One region of the Micromonospora sp. DH14 genome, then DNA from elsewhere that is predicted to be linked to it. Evidence: riboswitches for the same ligand, from Rfam matches in the RefSeq annotation. Region 1 holds a riboswitch; the other holds the start of a gene.
What was found. A riboswitch is a leader RNA that binds a small molecule or an ion and turns the genes downstream of it on or off. The one in region 1 is predicted to bind S-adenosylmethionine.
Positions count from the first base shown of each region.

Region 2: it holds a riboswitch for S-adenosylmethionine, as region 1 does, so the genes downstream of both, QCZ28_RS21885 (ABC transporter substrate-binding protein) here and QCZ28_RS05540 (aminotransferase class V-fold PLP-dependent enzyme) in region 1, are expected to answer to the same signal.

Region 1 covers NZ_JARVKT010000002.1:293,204-302,041, forward strand. Annotated here, with positions in the region: gene QCZ28_RS05520 (FAD-linked oxidase C-terminal domain-containing protein) at 1-409, opposite strand, end outside; gene QCZ28_RS05525 (DUF4031 domain-containing protein) at 478-762, shown strand; gene QCZ28_RS05530 (metal-dependent phosphohydrolase) at 734-1,390, opposite strand; gene QCZ28_RS05535 (FUSC family protein) at 1,530-2,732, shown strand; gene QCZ28_RS05540 (aminotransferase class V-fold PLP-dependent enzyme) at 2,755-4,014, opposite strand; SAM riboswitch class IV at 4,061-4,181, opposite strand; gene QCZ28_RS05545 (PrsW family intramembrane metalloprotease) at 4,205-5,695, shown strand; gene QCZ28_RS05550 (hypothetical protein) at 5,732-5,899, opposite strand; gene QCZ28_RS05555 (co-chaperone GroES) at 5,993-6,331, opposite strand; gene QCZ28_RS05560 (AI-2E family transporter) at 6,437-7,801, shown strand; gene QCZ28_RS05565 (ATP-dependent DNA helicase) at 7,838-8,838, opposite strand, start outside.
Region 2 covers NZ_JARVKT010000017.1:107,043-115,880, reverse strand. Annotated here, with positions in the region: gene QCZ28_RS21925 (glycogen debranching N-terminal domain-containing protein) at 1-385, opposite strand, end outside; gene QCZ28_RS21920 (SCP2 sterol-binding domain-containing protein) at 382-807, opposite strand; gene QCZ28_RS21915 (NAD(P)-dependent alcohol dehydrogenase) at 971-2,017, shown strand; gene QCZ28_RS21910 (DinB family protein) at 2,027-2,536, opposite strand; gene QCZ28_RS21905 (2'-5' RNA ligase family protein) at 2,616-3,131, shown strand; gene QCZ28_RS21900 (hypothetical protein) at 3,340-3,525, shown strand; gene corA (magnesium/cobalt transporter CorA) at 3,541-4,668, opposite strand; gene QCZ28_RS21890 (amino acid transporter) at 4,823-6,781, shown strand; SAM riboswitch class IV at 6,869-6,980, shown strand; gene QCZ28_RS21885 (ABC transporter substrate-binding protein) at 7,254-8,114, shown strand; gene QCZ28_RS21880 (amino acid ABC transporter permease) at 8,154-8,838, shown strand, end outside.

The DNA of each region.
Region 1 (8,838 bases):
AGGAGCCGGGGTCGGGCGGGTACCAGAGGCCCTGCTTGGCCACCGCCCCGGCCAGCGCCGCGTTGACCACCCCCGGCTGGACCACAGCGATCCGGCTCACCGGATCGATCTCCCGGATCTCGTTCATCGCGACGGTGCTGAGCACCACCGCGCCGTCCACCGCGTTCGCCGCGCCGGCCAGCCCGGTCCGCGCGCCCTGCGGCACCACCGGTACGCCGTGTCGCGCCGCGGCCTGGACCACGGCGACCACCTGCCCGGTGTCGCGTGGTCGGGTCACCACCAACGGCAGGCCGGCGGCGCACAGGTCGGCCTCGTCGCGCTGGTGCATCAGCAGCAGGTCCGGGTCGGTGAGCACGGCGTCGTCACCGAGCGCGGCGCGCAGGTCGTCGAGGAGCGCGGTGGCAGCCATGCAGCCGAGGCTAAGCCGCCGACCGGCGATCAACAACATGATCGACTCGACGGGATAGCTTGGACATCATGCTCTACCTGGACCGGCCGGCCTGGCCGTGGCGCGGCCGCCTCTGGTCGCACCTGATCAGTGACGTCTCGTACGCCGAGCTGCACGCCTTCGCCGAGACGCTCGGTGCGCCGAGGCGCGGCTTCGACCGGGACCACTACGACATCCCGGCCGACCGGTTCGCGGCGGCGGTGTGGCTCGGTGCGCAGGTCGTGCCGAGCCGGGAGCTGGTCCAGTTGCTCCGCAGCACCGGCCTGCGTCGCCCGAAGCACCTGGTCAGCCCGCGCTCTGCGGCTCCCCGTTGAGCGCGGCGAGTTCCCGGCGCACGTTGGCCCGGGCGGGCTCTTCCCACCGGGTGGCCAGCGGCGGCAGCCGGAACAGCGCGGGCAGCGCCAGCAGGCCGGTCAACACCGCGGCCCGTCCAGCCCGGAAGGCCGGCTCCGGCACGTGGGCGTACTCCCGGCGGATCGCCGCCGCGTACCGCTCGTAGCGGGCCGGCGGCGCGGCCAGCACGGCCAGGTCCGCATCGCAGAGCAGCGCGCCGTCGCGGTCGTCCGGGGTCACCGAGTGCCCGGCGGTGAGCAGCACCAGCCGGTGCACCTCGGCCACCGTGGGAGTCGGCACCCCGAGCCCGGTGAGCACGGTCCCGGCCAGCGCCGCGCTGTCGCGTTCGTTGGCGTCGCCAGCGGCCCGGGGGTCGTAGACCACGTCGTGGAACCAGGCCGCCAACCGGACCGCGTCGACCCGATCGGCCAGGTCGGCATGCTGGTCGACCACATCGAGCACTGCCGTCAGGTGGGCCAGCGTGTGATAGTGCCGGTGCGGCTCCCGCCACCGGGCGATCACCATCTCCCCGGCCCGGGTCGTGTCCGGGTCGGGCCTCGCGCCGGCATCCCGGGCCGCCGCCCGCCACCGGTCCAGCAGATCAGCCACCGCCCGAGTCTGCCGCATCCGCCCGCGACGCGCGGGACGGGAGGATTCAGCGAGCCCACCACGGGTAGTCGCGCCCATGGCCGTGGCCCGGGACAAGCGACCTCCGGTGGTGCGACGTACCGCGCTGCGCGAAGGGTTGGTGGACATCGACGGCGCGCGGATCGCCGAAGCCACCCAGGAGCTGCGACACCGTGGTCGAGCCACCCTGCACGACCGGCTGCACCGGGTCCGGATGGCCGGCGGGCTCGCCGTGCAGGCCGGGCTGGCGGCAGGGCTCGCGTACTTCGTCTCGCACCGGCTGCTCGGCAACCCGCAACCGGTCTTCGCGCCGATCTCCGCGGTCGGCACCCTGGCCGCCTCGGTCGGTCAGCGGTTCCGCCGGACGGTGGAGCTGATCGTCGGGGTGGGCGTCGGGGTGGCAGTCGGTGACCTGCTGATCTATTTCCTCGGCACTGGCGCGTGGCAGCTCGGCCTGGTGGTCACGGTGGCGATCCTGCTCACCATCTTCGCCGGGGCGAGCGTGGCGATCGTCATCCAGGCGGCGGCCACCGCGGTGCTGATCGTGACGCTGAGCCCGTCGACCCAGAACCTGGAGATCCCCCGCTTCGTCGACGCGTTCCTCGGCGGCGGGGTCGCGCTGCTGGTCACGGCGGTGCTGCTGCCGCTGAACCCGCTCCGGGTGATCAACCGGGCCGCCCGACCCGCCCTGGACCTGCTCGCCTCCCAGCTCGACGCCACCGCCGACGGGCTGCGCAACCGGGACCGCGCCACCATCCAGCGCGCGCTGGAGAGGTTGCGCAACAACAAGGAGGAGTTGGCCACGCTGGGCGAGGCGATCGAGGGGGCGAAGGAGACCGCCACCCTCTCCCCGGCCCGTTGGCACCGCCGCGACGAACTGACCCACTACGCGGAGGCGGCCGATCCGATCGACCGGGCGATGCGCAACAGCGGTACGTTGATCCGCCGGTCCGTCACGCTGGTCGAGGACGAGGAACCGGTGCCCGATCCGATGCCGGACGCGATCGGTCACCTCGCCGAGTCGGTCCGGCTGCTCAAGCACGAGTTCGCCGCCGGCGAGGAGCCGGAGAAGGCCCGGGAACGGTCGCTGCGGGCGGTCAGCGAGGCCGGCCGGGCGTACGGCGACGGGGTCGGCTTCTCCGGCAGTGTGGTGGTCGCCCAGGTCCGTACCACGGCGAGCGACCTGCTGGTCGCCTCCGGAATCGAGCAGGAGGAGGCGAACCGGTGGATCCGCACCGCCTTCGGGGAGCAGGAACGCCCGGCCGGTGAGCCCGCCGAGCCCGGCGAGGCGCCGAAGCCACCCACCGCCCCGCCGGTCGGCTGAGCGGGGCCGCGCCGGCCGGGCCTCAGCCCAGCTCGGCCAGCGCCGCGAGCAGCCGGTCCACCTGCGCGGCCGTGCTGCCCAACCCGATGCTGGCGCGCAGCGCGGTGGGCGGCAGGTCCCGCCGGCCGGTACGCCCCGCCGCCTCACTGAGCAGCCGCCGGGCCAGCGGGTGGGCACAGAACAACCCGTCCCGTACGCCGATGTGGTGCTCGGCGGCCAGCCGGGTGGCCACCTCGGTGGAGTCCCGACCGGCGACCACGAACGAGACGATGCCGACCCGGGGCGCGTCCGGGCCGAAGGTGCGCAGCTCCACGACGTGCGGCAGGGCGGCGAGGCCGGTCCGCAGCCGGGCCAGCACTGCCTGCTCGTGGGCGGCCAGCGCGGCCCGGTCCACGTCGTCGAACGCCGTGCACACCGCCGCCAGCGCAACCGCGCCGAGCAGGTTCGGGGTGCCGCCCTCGTGCCGGGCCGGACCGGTCGCCCAGGTCACGTCGTGGGTGGCCGGCCCGACGTGACTGGTGGCCCCGCCGCCGGCCAGGTACGGCGGCGCGGCGTCCAACCAGTCCGCCCGGCCGATCAGCACACCCGCGCCGAACGGCGCGTACAGCTTGTGGCCGGACACGGCCAGATAGTCGACGTCCAGCGTGAGCAGGTCGACCGGGGCGTGCGGGGCGAGTTGGGCGGCGTCGAGCACGATCCGGGCACCGTGCCGGTGGGCCACCCGCGCCAGCTCGGCGACCGGCCACCGCTCACCGGTCACGTTGCTCGCACCGGTCACCGCGACCAGCACCGGCAGCGCCGGGTTGCTGCCCCGACGCAGCTCGGTCAGGGCTGCGGCGAGATCGCGTACCGCCCCGTCGGGGTCGGTGGGCACCGGCAGCCGCACCGATCCGCGCGGCCAGGGCAGCAGGTTGGCGTGGTGCTCGCCGGCGAACGTGACGACCGTCGTGCCGGCCGGCACGGCCCGCGCCAGCAGGTTGAGCGCGTCCGTGGTGTTGCGGGTGAAGATCACGTGATCGTCGGCGCGAGCGCCGAAGTGGTCCCCGATCGTCTGCCGGGCCTGCTCGTAGGCGAGGGTGCAGCGTCGCGACAGCGCTCCCGCGCCGCGGTGCACGCTGGCGTACCAGGGCAGCAGCTCGGCCACCGCGTCGGCGGCGGCCCGCGCGCACGGTGCGCTGGCCGCGTAGTCCAGGTTGATCTCGCCGGGCACACCGAGGACGTCGAGCGGCGCGGACGGCCCGGCGGACACTGCGGGTAGCGAGGGAACGAGGGTGACGGACACGCCGGAACCTCCGAGGTCAGGGACCCCGGGTGCGACATCGGGACGGGGTCCGCGCTTGCCCAGCACACCGATCGGGCTGGGCCCGGTCATCACCCGGGGCACCCCACCGCGAACTCGACGAGGGTTGCCGGCCAGCAAACCGGGGCTTGACGCTGGCGCTCGTGACCTGCCGGCAGCATAGCGGCTACCGATGCGGCCGAACCAGCCGGCGGTGGATGGCTACGCTGACCGCATGGCCGACACCCCGCCCGGTTCACCGCTGCCGCCGTCGCCCGCCGGCCCGCCCGCGCCCGCCGCCCCGCCGGTGGGCGAGACGCCGCGGATGCCGCTGCGCCGACTGGGCTGGCGGCGGTTCCTGGTGCTGGCCGGGGTGGTGCTGTTCATCGCGGCGTGCGCGGTGTTCATGGTCTTCACGCTCGGCCAGTCGCTCGGTGCGCAGGCCCTGCTGATCGGGGTGGTGGCCGCCATCCTGCCGGTGCCGGTGCTGGTCGGCTGCTTCCTCTGGCTGGACCGGTACGAACCCGAGCCGCTGAAGTATCTGATCTTCTGCTTCGCCTGGGGTGCGTTCGTCTCCACCGCCGCCTCGCTCACTGTGAACGACTTCGCGGCCAACCGGTTCGCCGACTGGGGCCTGCCGTCCGCGCTCACCGGGGTGCTGGTGGCGCCGTTCATCGAGGAGTTGACCAAGGCGCTGGGCCCGATCCTGCTGCTGGTGTTCCGCCGCCGCGAGTGGTCCGGGATCACCGACGGACTGGTCTACTGCGGGCTCTCCGCGGTCGGCTTCGCGATGGTGGAGAACATCCTCTACCTGGGCGGTTTGGGCTACGCCTCCGGTGCCGACCGCTACGGCCCGGCGACCGGCATCCAGCAGGTCATCGCGATCTTCATCCTGCGGATCCTGCTGTTCGGGTTCGCCCATCCCCTTTTCACCTCGATGACCGGTGTGGGGCTGGGGATCGCCTCCCGGACGGCCGACCGGCGCATCCGGGTGCTCGCCCCGATCGCCGGCCTGCTGCTGGCGATGATGCTGCACGGCACGTGGAACCTGCTGCCCACGCTCACCCAGGCCACCGGCGAGGCCGTGATCATGCTGTACGGCTTCCTGGGCCTGATGGTGCCGGTCTTCTTCGGCACCGTGGGGCTGGCGCTGTGGCTGCGCGCCTGGGAGGGGCGGCTCACCGAGCGGGTCCTACCCGACTACGTGCGCGCCGGCTGGCTCAGCCCGCCCGAGGTGGCCGCCCTGAGCAGCCTCGGCAGGCGGCACGCCGCCCGCAGTTGGGCGCGGCGGGTGGCCGGCGACGCCGGGGTGCGGGCGATGCGGGGTTACCAGTCCGCCGCGACCCGGCTGGCCCTGCTGCGCGACGGGACGCTGCGCGGTCTGGACCGCAAGCCCGCCGACCAGGAGCGGACCGCACGTGAGGAGCGGGAGTTGCTGGACGCCATCAGCGCGTACCGGACGTTCTTCGTCGGTCGGGACCCGCAGGCCCCGGCGGGGGTCTGGGACGGCAGCCGCTACCACCTGCGCTTCCCGGACGGCACCCAGCGCCCGGTGGACGCGCCGCACGAGCCGGTGGTGCCGATCCCGGTGGTGCTGGCGCCCGCCCCGGCTCCGGTGGGGTACGCAGCGCCCGGCTGGCCGGGGCCGCGATCGGCGCCCCCCTGGCCGCCGACGCACCCCTGAGCGCCGTCGACGGGCGGCTCAGGCCGGTGGACCGGCTCAGGTCATCAGCGAGGTGAGGAAGTCACCGAAGCCCTGGAACATCGCGATCAGCGCGGCCCCGATCGCCCGGAACATCTGCGCGGCACCGTCCGGCCGGAAGGCCATGAAGTAGATCAGGAACGCGACACTGCCCCAGGTCAACAGCTTCTTCACGAATACCGGCATCGTCCCTCCCCAGGGCCACGGTCGCCGGATGGCTTCCCGTCGTGCGGCCGGGCAAACGGTGCGCGACGGGGCCTGGTGGCCGGGGGAGGTGCGTCAGAGGTAGAGGCCGGTCGAGTCGTTCTCGATCCGCTCGGCGGCGACGGCGTGCACGTCCCGCTCCCGCAGCAGCACGTAACCGCGGCCGTGCAGCTCGACCTCGGAGCGGTCGTCCGGGTCGAAGAGCACCCGGTCGCCGGAGACGATGGCGCGCACGTTCGGCCCCACCCCGACGGCGGTGGCCCAGGCGAGGCGCTTGCCGACCGCCGCGGTAGCCGGAATGACGATGCCGGCGGTGGAGCGGCGTTCGCCCTCGCTGCCCTCCATGCGTACCAGCACGCGGTCGTGCAGCAGGCGGATCGGCAGGCCGGCGTCCAGATCGTTGTCGGCGGTCACGCCGCAGACGCTACCGTGTGGGCCGACGGCTACCGGCCGGTGGTTACGCCGGAGGTGGTCGGGGCATTGTGTGGCGGAACCCCCTACGGTGTCGGGAACGGACGTATGCTGTCCGACCTGTCACCGTGGGCGGGCCGGGTTCTCTGCCAGGAGGTGCGCTTGAGCCGCTTCGAGCGGGTACGCGGGCGGCTTCGCCGCGCCTACCAGTCACGACAGGCGTCGGCGCGTGCCGACGAGGGCGCGGCGAATGACGCGCTGAACGACGCGTCGCCGGCCGCCCGGGTGGCATCGCCGGCCGTGCCGGGGCCGACCGCGCCGACGAGCGCCACCGTCTACGGCGCGGAACCACAGGTGGACCTGCACAGCTCCACGTCGAGCCGGGACGACGCCGACGTTCCGCACGGACTGCGGATCGCCGCCGCGTGGTGTTGGCGACTGATCGTGATCGGCGTGGTGGCCTGGGCCCTGCTGCGGATAGTCGGCACGATCAAGATCGTGATCATTCCGCTGGCCATCGCGCTGCTGCTCTCGGCGCTGCTCGCGCCGGCGGTGGGCTGGCTGCTGCGGATCCGGTTCCCCCGGTCGCTGGCGACCGCTGTGGTGCTGGTCGGCGGCCTGGCCGCGGTGATCGGCACGCTGACGCTGGTGGTCAACGAGTTCATCCGCGGCGTACCGGAGCTGAGCGAGAAGTCGTCGGAAGGTGTCCGGCAGATCCAGAACTGGCTGAAGACGGGCCCTCTGCACCTCTCCGACACCCAACTCGACAGGTACATCGACGAGGCGCAAGCCTGGATCAACAACAACACCTCACGGTTCACCAGTGGCGCGCTGAGCACCGCCGCGACGCTCGCCGAGGTGCTCACCGGCACGCTGCTCGTGCTGTTCGCGACGTTCTTCTTCCTGCGTGACGGCAACCGGATCTGGCGTTTCCTGGTGCGGCTGCTGCCGGTGGCCGCCCGGTGGAAGGTCGACGACGCCGGCCGCGCCTCCTGGCAGACGCTTGTCGCCTACGTCCGCGCGACAGTGCTCGTCGCCTTCATCGACGCGGTCGGCATCGGCATCTTCCTTGTCGCCTTCGACATCCCGTTCGCCTTCCCGTTGGCCGCGCTGGTCTTCCTCGGCGCGTTCATCCCGATCGTCGGTGCGGCGCTCTCCGGCGGCGTGGCGGTGCTGGTGGCGCTCGTCGACAGCGGCCCGGTCACCGCGTTGATCATCCTCGGTGCGGTGATCGGCGTGCAGCAGATCGAGGGCCACGTGCTCCAGCCGTTGATCATGGGCCGGGCGGTCGCCCTCCACCCGCTGGCGGTGATCATCGGCATCGCCGCCGGTGTGGTGCTCGCCGGCATCACCGGCGCGTTGGTCTCCGTGCCGCTCATCGCGGTGCTGAACACCGCCGTCCGCCGGCTCGCCGCCCGGAGGGTCCCGGACACCCCGCCCGACGCCGTGGTGGTCGCTGCCCAGGCCCCCTAGCTCCGGGCGCGACCTTGGCCGGCGCGACCCGGCGGGTCAGGACTTGGCCAGGCGCTCCAGGGCGCCGCGGGCCACCTCGGGGCGGGTCGTGTACCAGAACGGTGGCAGCGAGCGCCGCAGGAACGGCCCGTAGCCCCGGGCCGTCTCCAGCCGGGAGTCGAGCACCGCGACCACACCCTTGTCGCCGGTCGCCCGGATCAGCCGGCCGACGCCCTGCGCCAGCCGGACCGCCGCGATCGGCACACTGACCGCCGCGAAGCCCGAACCGCCGCCCGCGTCCACCGCCGCCGCGCGGGCCGCCGCCAGTGGTTCGTCCGGGCGGGGGAAGGGCAGTCGGTCGATGACCACGAGCTGGCAGGCGTCACCCGGCACGTCCACCCCCTGCCAGAGCGACATCACCCCGAACAGGCAGCTGGCACGCTCCTCCCGGAAGCGACGCACCAGCAGCGGCAACGCCTCCTCACCCTGGAGCAGCACCGGCAGGTCGGTCCGCGCACGCAACAGCTCCGCCGCCTGCTGCGCGGCCCGCCGTGAGGAGAAGAGCCCGAGAGTACGACCACCGAGCGCCTCGACCAGCCCGAGCAGTTCCTCCCCGGCAGCGTCGGGCAGCCCGGAGACGCTGGGGCGGGGCAGGTGCGCGGCGACGTACAGGATGCCCTGCCGGGCGTAGTCGAACGGCGAACCGACGTCGAGTGACCGCCACCCGGGGCCCTCGGTGGCCGGTACGACGGCGTTCGGGGTGGCGTCGCCAGCGAGGCGGCGTCCCGGCGTCTCGGCGGCCGGACGACCCGGGCCGCTGCGGGCGGCCTGCGCGGCAGCGGCGGGGGTCGGCGGGGCGGGCGGTGGCGCGTCCAGCCCGAGGGCGCGGGCGACGGTGTCGAACCGACCGCCCAGCGCCAGGGTCGCCGAGGTGGCGACGACGGTGCGTTCGTCGTACAGGTGGGTGGCGAGGGTGCCGGCCACCGACAGCGGCGCGACCACCAGCGCGCGGCGGCTGCCGCTGTCGTTCTTCTCCACCCAGGCCACGTCGTGGTCGG
Region 2 (8,838 bases), on a different contig from region 1:
GCCCGACCTCGACGATGTCGGTGAAGTCGCTGGCCATCTCCAGCCGGACGGTGTACTCGGCGGGCTGCGACGAGTGGTTGAGCACCGTGATGTTCTCGTGGAAACAGTCGTGGACCGACCGGTGCCTGATGATCGACACGTCGGCGTCGATGTAGTGGCTCGCCGTGCCGGGAACCAGGAAGAACCGGGTCTCGAAGTAGGTGAGGTCGTCGCGGGACAGGGCGTTGGTCCGTTCACCGTCGATCCGCAGGACCCAGTGCGACAGGAACCGGGTGTCGTACGCGAAGAGTCCGACCGGGAGCTGCGGGTCGGGCTCGATGTCGCCCTGGGCGTCGGTGATGGCGAAGATGTTGCCCGCGATGACGTGCACCAGTTCCTGCTTCACGGCCGACCACCCCGAGCGGTCGTCACGGCCCGCCCGGCAGGCGTGGTTCGGCCGGCAAGCGCGGCCCGGCCCAGCTCGCGCGGGTGACGGGCGCCGTCCGGCCCGGAGAAGATCCGCCGCAGCAGCATCAGCAGTTGCATGTTGCCCTGCACTGTCACCTCGTTGCGCAGCAGACCCGCTCCCGGGTGCAGCTCGCCGCGAACCATCCGGTCGAAGACCGCCCGGTCGGCCCGCACCACCAACTCGGCGTCCTCGGCCGAGCGGGTCACCCGGACCTGTTGGTCGGCGATGGTCAGGTACCAGTGGTCGGTGCTGCCTTCGTCACGGACATCCAACCGCAGCGTCCCCGCGGTGGTCTCCGGCAGGTCGGGTCGCCGACCGGTGTCGAGCTGTCGCAGGTACTGCTCCGCCGTCGCACCCATCAGATCCCCTCCCCACGGTTCCCCGCAGGATCACCCGCGCCGGGGTGAGGCCGGTTCACCCGGAACGGGTGAGGGTGCCCCGGGGGCGCGCCGCGGCGGCCCGTTTGCCGGGCGACGAGGCGGGCAGGCCAGTGGTTCAGCCGAGACAGACGGGAGCACCGGCATGCGTGCACTGCGGTTGCGGGAGTGGAAGTCAGAACCGGAGTTGGTCGAGGTCCCCGACCCGACGCCCGGGCCGGGTCAGGTGGTGGTCCGGATCGGCGGTGCCGGCGCCTGCCACTCCGACCTGCACCTGATGGACGAGTTCGAGCCGGGCACGATGCCCTGGAACCCGCCGTTCACCCTCGGCCACGAGAACGCCGGCTGGGTGCACGCCCTCGGCGACGGGGTGACCGGGTTGTCCGTCGGGCAACCGGTCGCGGTGTTCGGATCGTGGGGTTGTGGCACCTGCGCCCGCTGTCGGCTCGGGATCGACCCGTACTGCGAGAACCCGTCCGCCGCACCGGTGCCGAGCGGAGGCGGTGGGCTCGGACTGGACGGCGGAATGGCCGAGTTCGAACTGGTCCCGGACGCGCGGCACGTCGTACCTCTGCCGGAGGGTCTGGAACCGGCGCAGGCCGCACCGCTGACCGACGCGGGGCTCACCCCGTACCACGCCGTCCGGCGCTCCTGGCCGAAGCTGCCACCGGGCAGCACCGCCGTGGTGATCGGGGTCGGCGGGCTGGGTCACGTGGGCGTGCAGATCCTCAAGGCCACCACCGCCGCGCGGGTGATCGCCGTGGACACCCGGGCCGAGGCGCTGCGGCTGGCCGAGGAGTGCGGCGCCGACCGCACGGTGACCTCCGGACCGACCGCCGCCGAGGAGATCCGGGACGCCACCGGAGGGCGGGGCGCCGACGTGGTGCTGGACTTCGTCGGCGCGGACAGCACCCTGGCGCTCGGCGTGGCGGCGGCCCGCACCGTGGGCGACCTGACCATCGTGGGGCTCGGCGGCGGCACACTGGGGGTGTCGTTCTTCTCCGTGCCGTACGAGGTGAGTATCGCCACCACCTACTGGGGCAGCCGACCCGAGCTGGTGGAGGTGCTCGACCTGGGTGCCCGGGGCCTGGTCCGGCCGAACATCACCACCTTCGCGCTGGACGACGCCCTGGACGCGTACCGCCAGCTGCGCGACGGGACCCTGGAAGGCCGGGCGGTGATCGTGCCGTGAGCCCGGCCGTCAGCCGGCCTCGATCAGGCCACGCAGGTAGGCGGCCTGGCCGACGTGTTGCAGGTCGTCCTCGGCCACGCTGACCAACCGGACGCCGAGGGTGACCGGCGGATCCCACGCCTCGTCGACCACACGGTCCAGGTCCGCCGGGGCCAGCCCGGCCAGGAAGTCTCCGGTACGCGCGGCGACCGCCTCGTAGTAGTCGATGAGCGCCTGCGCGCTCACCGGCCGCACCGTCGCGACCTGGGCGGGCGAGTGCCCGTAGCCGGTGTTGTCGGGGTCGGCGGCGAGCCCGAACCGCCCCGCCCAGTCGCCGCTGACCCAGATCTGGTCGGCGTCGAGGACCTCGGCGACATGATGGTCCTGCACCCGGGTGAGGTGCCAGACCAGCCAGCCGATCGGGTTGGCGCCCGGGGCGGGCTGGTGGCGCAGTTGCTCGGGGCTGAGGCCGTCGACCGCCGCGCGGACGAGGTCGGGCAGTCGGTCGTACGCCTCGGTCAGCAGGTCACTCACATTCACGTGCTGCCCCTTCCTGATCGGTTGCGGATCAGGTACCGCCGGACATGGGCGGGCAAACCTCGGCCGCTACGGTGATCAAATGGTCGCCGCGCTGGAGTTGTACCTGGACCCGGACGCCACCCGCCGGATCCGGGTGCTCTGGGACGCGCTGGAGGCCGAGGGCGTGCAGAGCATGCGCTCGCTGCTGGAGCAGCGCCACCGTCCGCACGTCTCGCTCACGGTGGCGCCCCGGTTCGACCCGGAGCAGGTCGCCGAGGCGTTACAGGGGACGGTGGTGGCCGCCCCGTTGCGGCTCGAATTCCAGCACGCCGGCCAGTTCGTCGGTCGGGTGCTCTGGCTCGGTCCGACGCCCACCCCGGAGTTGCTGGCGCACCACCGGCTGGTGCACGACCGGCTCGCCGCCGCCGGCATCCCCCTCGCCGAGCACTACCAGCCGGGGCGCTGGGTGCCGCACTGCACGCTCTCCATGCGGGTGCCGAACACACTGATGGCCGCCGCGGTGCGCCGCTGTCTGGAGGTGTTGCCGCTGGCCGCGACGGTGGTCGGCGCGGCGCTCACCGACCACGCCCGGGGCATCGCCCACCCGCTGCCTTGACCGTGGCTCGACCGTCGCTGCGTAATGTCCGGTTTGGCGGGCGGCAGTCGGAAACCCGAAAACAAGCGGTGCGGATGCGGCCGGGCGTGGGAAGGTTCGAGTGGCTGTCGTACCGGTGGTGGGCTGCTCACGGGCGGTCCCACCCGGCCGGTGGCGCGAATTCACCCCGCGCCGCCCACGGCGGCTTCGACGAGGAGAGGCAGGGCCCATGCAGGCTCAGCGCAGGCCACCGCGCACGGAGCGGAGCCAGACCCGGGACGACCGGACCGGCGGCGGAATGACCGGGGCGGCCACCCCCCTGACGATCTGGGCGGCCGCCGTACTGCTCGGCCGGATCGGTGCCGGCGACGACGACGTCGAGGACGAACGGCACATCCTGCGCGGCATCGAGTGAGCCGCGACCACGGGCTCAGAGCCAGCCGCGCCGCTTGAAGATCACATAGAGGGTGCCGCAGACCAGCAGCATCAACAGCAGCGCGAAGAGGTAACCGAAGCGCCAGTTCAGCTCCGGCATGTGCACGAAGTTCATGCCGTACACGGTGCCGATGAGTGTGGGAGCGAAGAGGATCGCCGCCCAGGAGGAAACCTTCTTCAGCTCCTCGTTCTGGCTGTAGCTGGCCGCCGTGAGACTGCGCATCTCCTCGTTCTGCTGCTGGGAGACGAGGGTCGCGTTGACGGTGAGGATGTTCTGCAACAGGTGCCGGAAACCGTCCACCCGCTCCACCACCTGGGTCAGGTGGTCGGTCACGTCGCGCAGGTAGCGGCGCAGTTCCTCGTCGGCGCTGGCGCTGCCCGCGCCGACGGCCAGCGCGTCGAGCACGCTGAGCAGGGGGCGGGCGGCCCGCTGGAACTGGATGACCTCGCGGCTGAGGCCGTAGATGCGGCGGCTGGCGTTCGGGTCGCCACCGAACACCTGGGTCTCGATCTCGTCGATGTCGTTCTCCAGCCCGGCCACCACCGGCGCGTACCCGTCGACGACCTGGTCCAGGATCGCGTACAGGACCGCCTCCGGGCCCCGGGCGAGCATCTGCGCCTCGGTCTCCATCCGCCGCCGCACCGCGGCCAGGTCCGGTGCCTCACCGTGGCGGACGGTGACCACGAAGCCCGGCCCGATGAACAGGTGCAGCTCGGAGAACTCGACCTCCTCCCGGAGGTCGTCGTAGCGGGCGGCGCGCAGCACCACGAACAGGGTGTGGCCGTAGCGCTCCAGCTTGGGCCGCTGGTGGGCGTTGATCGCGTCCTCGACCGCCAGGTCGTGCAGCCGGAACTCGCGGGCCAGCGAGGTGATCTGCTCGATGTCGGGCCGGTACAACCCGATCCAGGCCATCGCGTCGTCCTGCTCCTGCAGGCAGCGGTACGTCTCGGCGAGGCCGGACGGCGAGGCGAACCGGTGCCCCCGGAGGTAGACCGCGCTGTCCACCAGGCCGTGGGAGGCTGCGGGCGACTCCGGGGACGGCACCACGCCGACCCTCGTCTCGTACTCGTCGAGTTGACGGCCGAAGCCACCACCCGGGCGGAAGCGACGGCCGCCGACCATGCCCTGTCCCCTCCCCCGGTGCCGTCCGGTCCGGACCGGGAGGCTGCATCCCCGGTGCCCTGGGCCCGAAACCCGCCGGGGCGTCGGCTGGGTTCCGCGCACCGGCGGACGGCGGCGGCCCGGCGGGCGGATACTCACGGTGACCGTGAGCGGGATGACGGGGGACGCGCCGGTGACGTTCGACAGACGCGCCGGCCGGTTGCGGGGGTGGCTGCTCGACGCCGGCTCGGACCAGGCCGTGCAGCACCCGGGACCGCACGGGCGCCCGCCGGAGCACCGGCTCCACCCGTGGTGGAAGGTGATGTGCCTGACCGGTGTGGACTACTTCTCCACGCTGGGCTACCAGCCGGGCATCGCGGCGCTGGCCGCCGGGGCGCTCTCGCCGGTGGCGACGCTGGTGCTGGTGCTGGTGACCCTGCTGGGCGCGCTGCCGGTCTACCGGCGGGTGGCGGTGGAGAGCCCGCACGGTGAGGGCTCCATCGCGATGCTGGTCCGCCTGCTGAGCTACTGGCCGGGCAAGCTGCTGGTGCTGGTGCTGCTCGGTTTCGCGGCCACCGACTTCATCATCACCATCACCCTCTCGGCGGCCGACGCGACGGCGCACATCGACGAGAACCCCTTCTGGCCGAGTGCGCTCAAGGGGCACGAGGTGCTGCTCACGCTGCTGCTCCTGGCGCTGCTGGGCGCGGTGTTCCTCAAGGGATTCAGCGAGGCCATCGGGATCGCCGTCATCCTGGTCGCGGTGTACCTGACGCTGAACGCGGTGGTGGTGGCCGACGCGCTGTGGCGGGTGGTGACGCACCCGAGCGCGGTCGACGACTGGACCTCCGCGCTGACCACCGGGCACGGCGACCCGTGGCTGGTGGTCGGGCTGTCGCTGCTGGTCTTTCCGAAGCTGGCGCTGGGCCTGTCCGGCTTCGAGACCGGGGTGGCCGTCATGCCGAGCGTACGGGGTGACCCGCAGGACTCGGAGGCACGACCGTTGGGCCGGATCCGTGGCGCGCGCCGGCTGCTCACCACCGCAGCGCTGATCATGAGCGCTTTCCTGATCACCAGCAGCGTGACGACAACGGTGCTGATCCCGCCGGACGCCTTCCAGCCGGGCGGGCCGGCGAACGGCCGGGCGCTGGCCTACCTGGCGCACGCCCACCTCGGCGAGGTGTTCGGCACCATCTACGACCTGTCCACCATCGGGATCCTCTGGTTCGCCGGAGCGTCGGCGATGGCTGGTCTGCTCAACCTCGTGCCGCGCTACCTGCCCCGTTACGGCATGGCGCCGACCTGGGCGCGAGCCGTCCGGCCGCTGGTCCTGGTCTTCACCTCGGTGGCGTTCCTGATCACGATCGTCTTCAAGGCCAGCGTGGACGCGCAGGGCGGCGCGTACGCCACCGGGGTGCTGGTGTTGATCACCTCGGCCGCGACGGCGGTGACGCTCGCGGCGCTGCGGCAGCGTCAGCGCGGTCGCAGCATCGCGTTCGGCATCATCGCGGTGATCTTCGTCTACACGACGCTGGCGAACGTGGTGGAACGCCCCAGTGGCGTCAAGATCGCCGCTTGTTTCATCGGCGGGATCATCCTGGTGTCGGTGTTGTCCCGGCTGATGCGGGCCTACGAGCTGCGCGTCAACCACGTCGAGTTGGATCCGGCCGCGGCCCGGATCATCGACGAACGCGCCGGCCGGCGGATCCGCCTCATCGCACACGAACCCGACCGGCGCGACGAGGCGGAGTACCGCGCCAAGCTCGCCCAGACCATGGCGGACAACGACTTCCCCGACGACAGCGACGTCATCTTCGTCGAGGTCGAGGTCACCGACCCGTCCGACTTCGAGACCGGGGTGCTGGTCCGCGGCAGCGTCGTCGACGGCCGCTTCCCGGTGCTCAGCCTGGCCAGTTCGTCGGTGCCCACCGCGCTGGCCGCCCTGCTGCTGGAAATCCGCGACCGCAGCCGTCGGCGACCCCGCATCTACTTCGAGTGGTCCGAGGGAGGGCCGGTCCGCAACTTCCTGCGCTACCTGGCGTTCGGGCAGGGCGCGATCGCCTCGGTGACCCGGGAGATCCTGCGCCGCCAGGAACCCGACCCACACCGCCGACCGCACGTGCACGCCGGCTGACCTGGGCGCGGGGCGGACCGTCGCGCACGGTGAGCGTGGTCATACCGACTGGACGCGGCACCCGTCGGTGCTGCTAGCCTCGGCGCAGGTCATGAGCGCCAGCGCGAAGCCCCGGCTCGCTGGCCGGCAACCCTCCTCCGCGGTGGGGTGCCCCGGGTGAAGACCAGGCACCGGCACGACGTCGGCGCAAGCGTGGCCTGGCACCCAGGTCAGCACAGACCCGGGAGAACCATGCGCATCCTCAGCACCACCCCACCGACTGACGTCGCGGACCTCCGCACCGGTCGACCCTCGCCCGCACTGACGCGGCGACGGCACGTGGACACGATGCGAATGTGCAGCGCCGCCTGTCGTCGCGGCACCGCGCTCTAGCACCACCCTCCCGAAACCCCTTTCCACCGGTACGCCCATCGGGCGCGCCGTCGGTGGCGCACACCCGCGCCCGCCGAGACACCACCCTTCGGAGACACCAGTGCGATTCCTTCCCGCAGTGACCCGTGCCGCCGCCCTGGGGGCGGCGGCGATCCTGGCCGCCACCGCCCTCACCGCCTGCGGCGACGACAGTTCGTCCGACGCCAACCCGTACGGCCTGGCCCAGCCGGGCGTACTGCGCGCCGGCACGCTGACCGACGCGCCGCCGAACGTGTACCTCAAGGACGGCAGGTTCACCGGCTTCGACAACGACCTGCTGACCGCCGTGGCCGGCAAGCTCGGCCTCACTGTGGAGTTCGTCGGCACCGACTTCTCCGCGCTGCTCAGCCAGGTCAACAACCGCAAGTTCGACGTCGGCAGCTCCTCGATCACCATCACCGAGGCCCGCAAGAAGACTGTCGACTTCGGCAACGGCTACGACTTCGGCTACTTCGGCCTGGACGTCCCGGCCGGCTCGCCGATCACCAGCTTCGACCAGCTCACCGGCAAGCGGGTAGTGGTGGTGCAGGGCACCGTCCAGGACGACTACGCCACCGGCAAGCAGCTGAACCCGGTGCGGGTGCCGGACTACAACGGTGCGATCAACCAGCTCAAGGCGGGCACCGCCGACGCGTGGATCGCCCCGGCGGAGATCGGCGAGAAGTCGGCCGCCGACAGCAACGGCAAGATCACCGTGGCGGCCAAGCAGCTCAGCCCGGCACCGACCGCGTACGCCGTGGCCAAGGGCAACGACAAGCTGCGCGAGGCGCTGAACAAGAGCCTCGACGAGGTCATCGCCGATGGCACCTGGACCCGGTTGCAGGCGCAGTACTACCCGGGTCGGCCGATCCCGGCGGACTTCAAGCCGGGCAGCGGCGCGGTCACGGTGGCGCCGTCGGCGTCCGCGTCGGCGGCGTCCTGAACCGGTGACGAACGAGCGGGGCGGTAGGAGAGGCGACACATGGATCCGTTGAGCACCCTGTGGGAAACGTTCTTCGACTGGGACTCGATGCGCGAGGCGCTGCCCGAGATGCTGACCGTCGGGTTGCCCAACACGCTGATCCTGGCGGTCTCCGCCGCCCTGCTCGGCTCGGTGCTGGGCCTGCTGCTGGCCGTCGCGGGGATCTCCCGAAGCCGCTGGTTGCGCTGGCCGGCGCGGGTCTACACCGACGTGTTCCGGGGGCTGCCGGCCGCCGCGACGATCCTGCTGATCGGCGTCGGGTTGGCCCCGCTGGGCATGCAGGTCTGGGGACCGGACCCCTACCCGTTGGGCATCCTGGCGCTGTCGCTCATCGCTGCCGCGTACATCGGGGAGATCTTCCGCTCGGGCATCCAGTCGGTGGAGGCCGCCCAGTTGGAGGGCGCCCGGGCGCTCGGCTTCTCCTGGGCCGACGCGATGCGCCTGGTGATCGTCCCGCAGGGCATCCGGCGGGTGCTGCCGGCCTGGGTGAACCAGCTCATCGCGCTGATCAAGGACTCCAGCCTGGTCTACTTCCTCGGCCTGGTGGCCAGCCAGCGGGAGTTGTTCCGGATCGGGCAGGACTACGCGGCCACCACCGGCAACGAGTCGGCGCTGCTGCTGGCGGGGCTGTGCTACCTGGCGTTGACCGTTCCGTTGACGCACGTCGTGAACTGGATCGACCGCC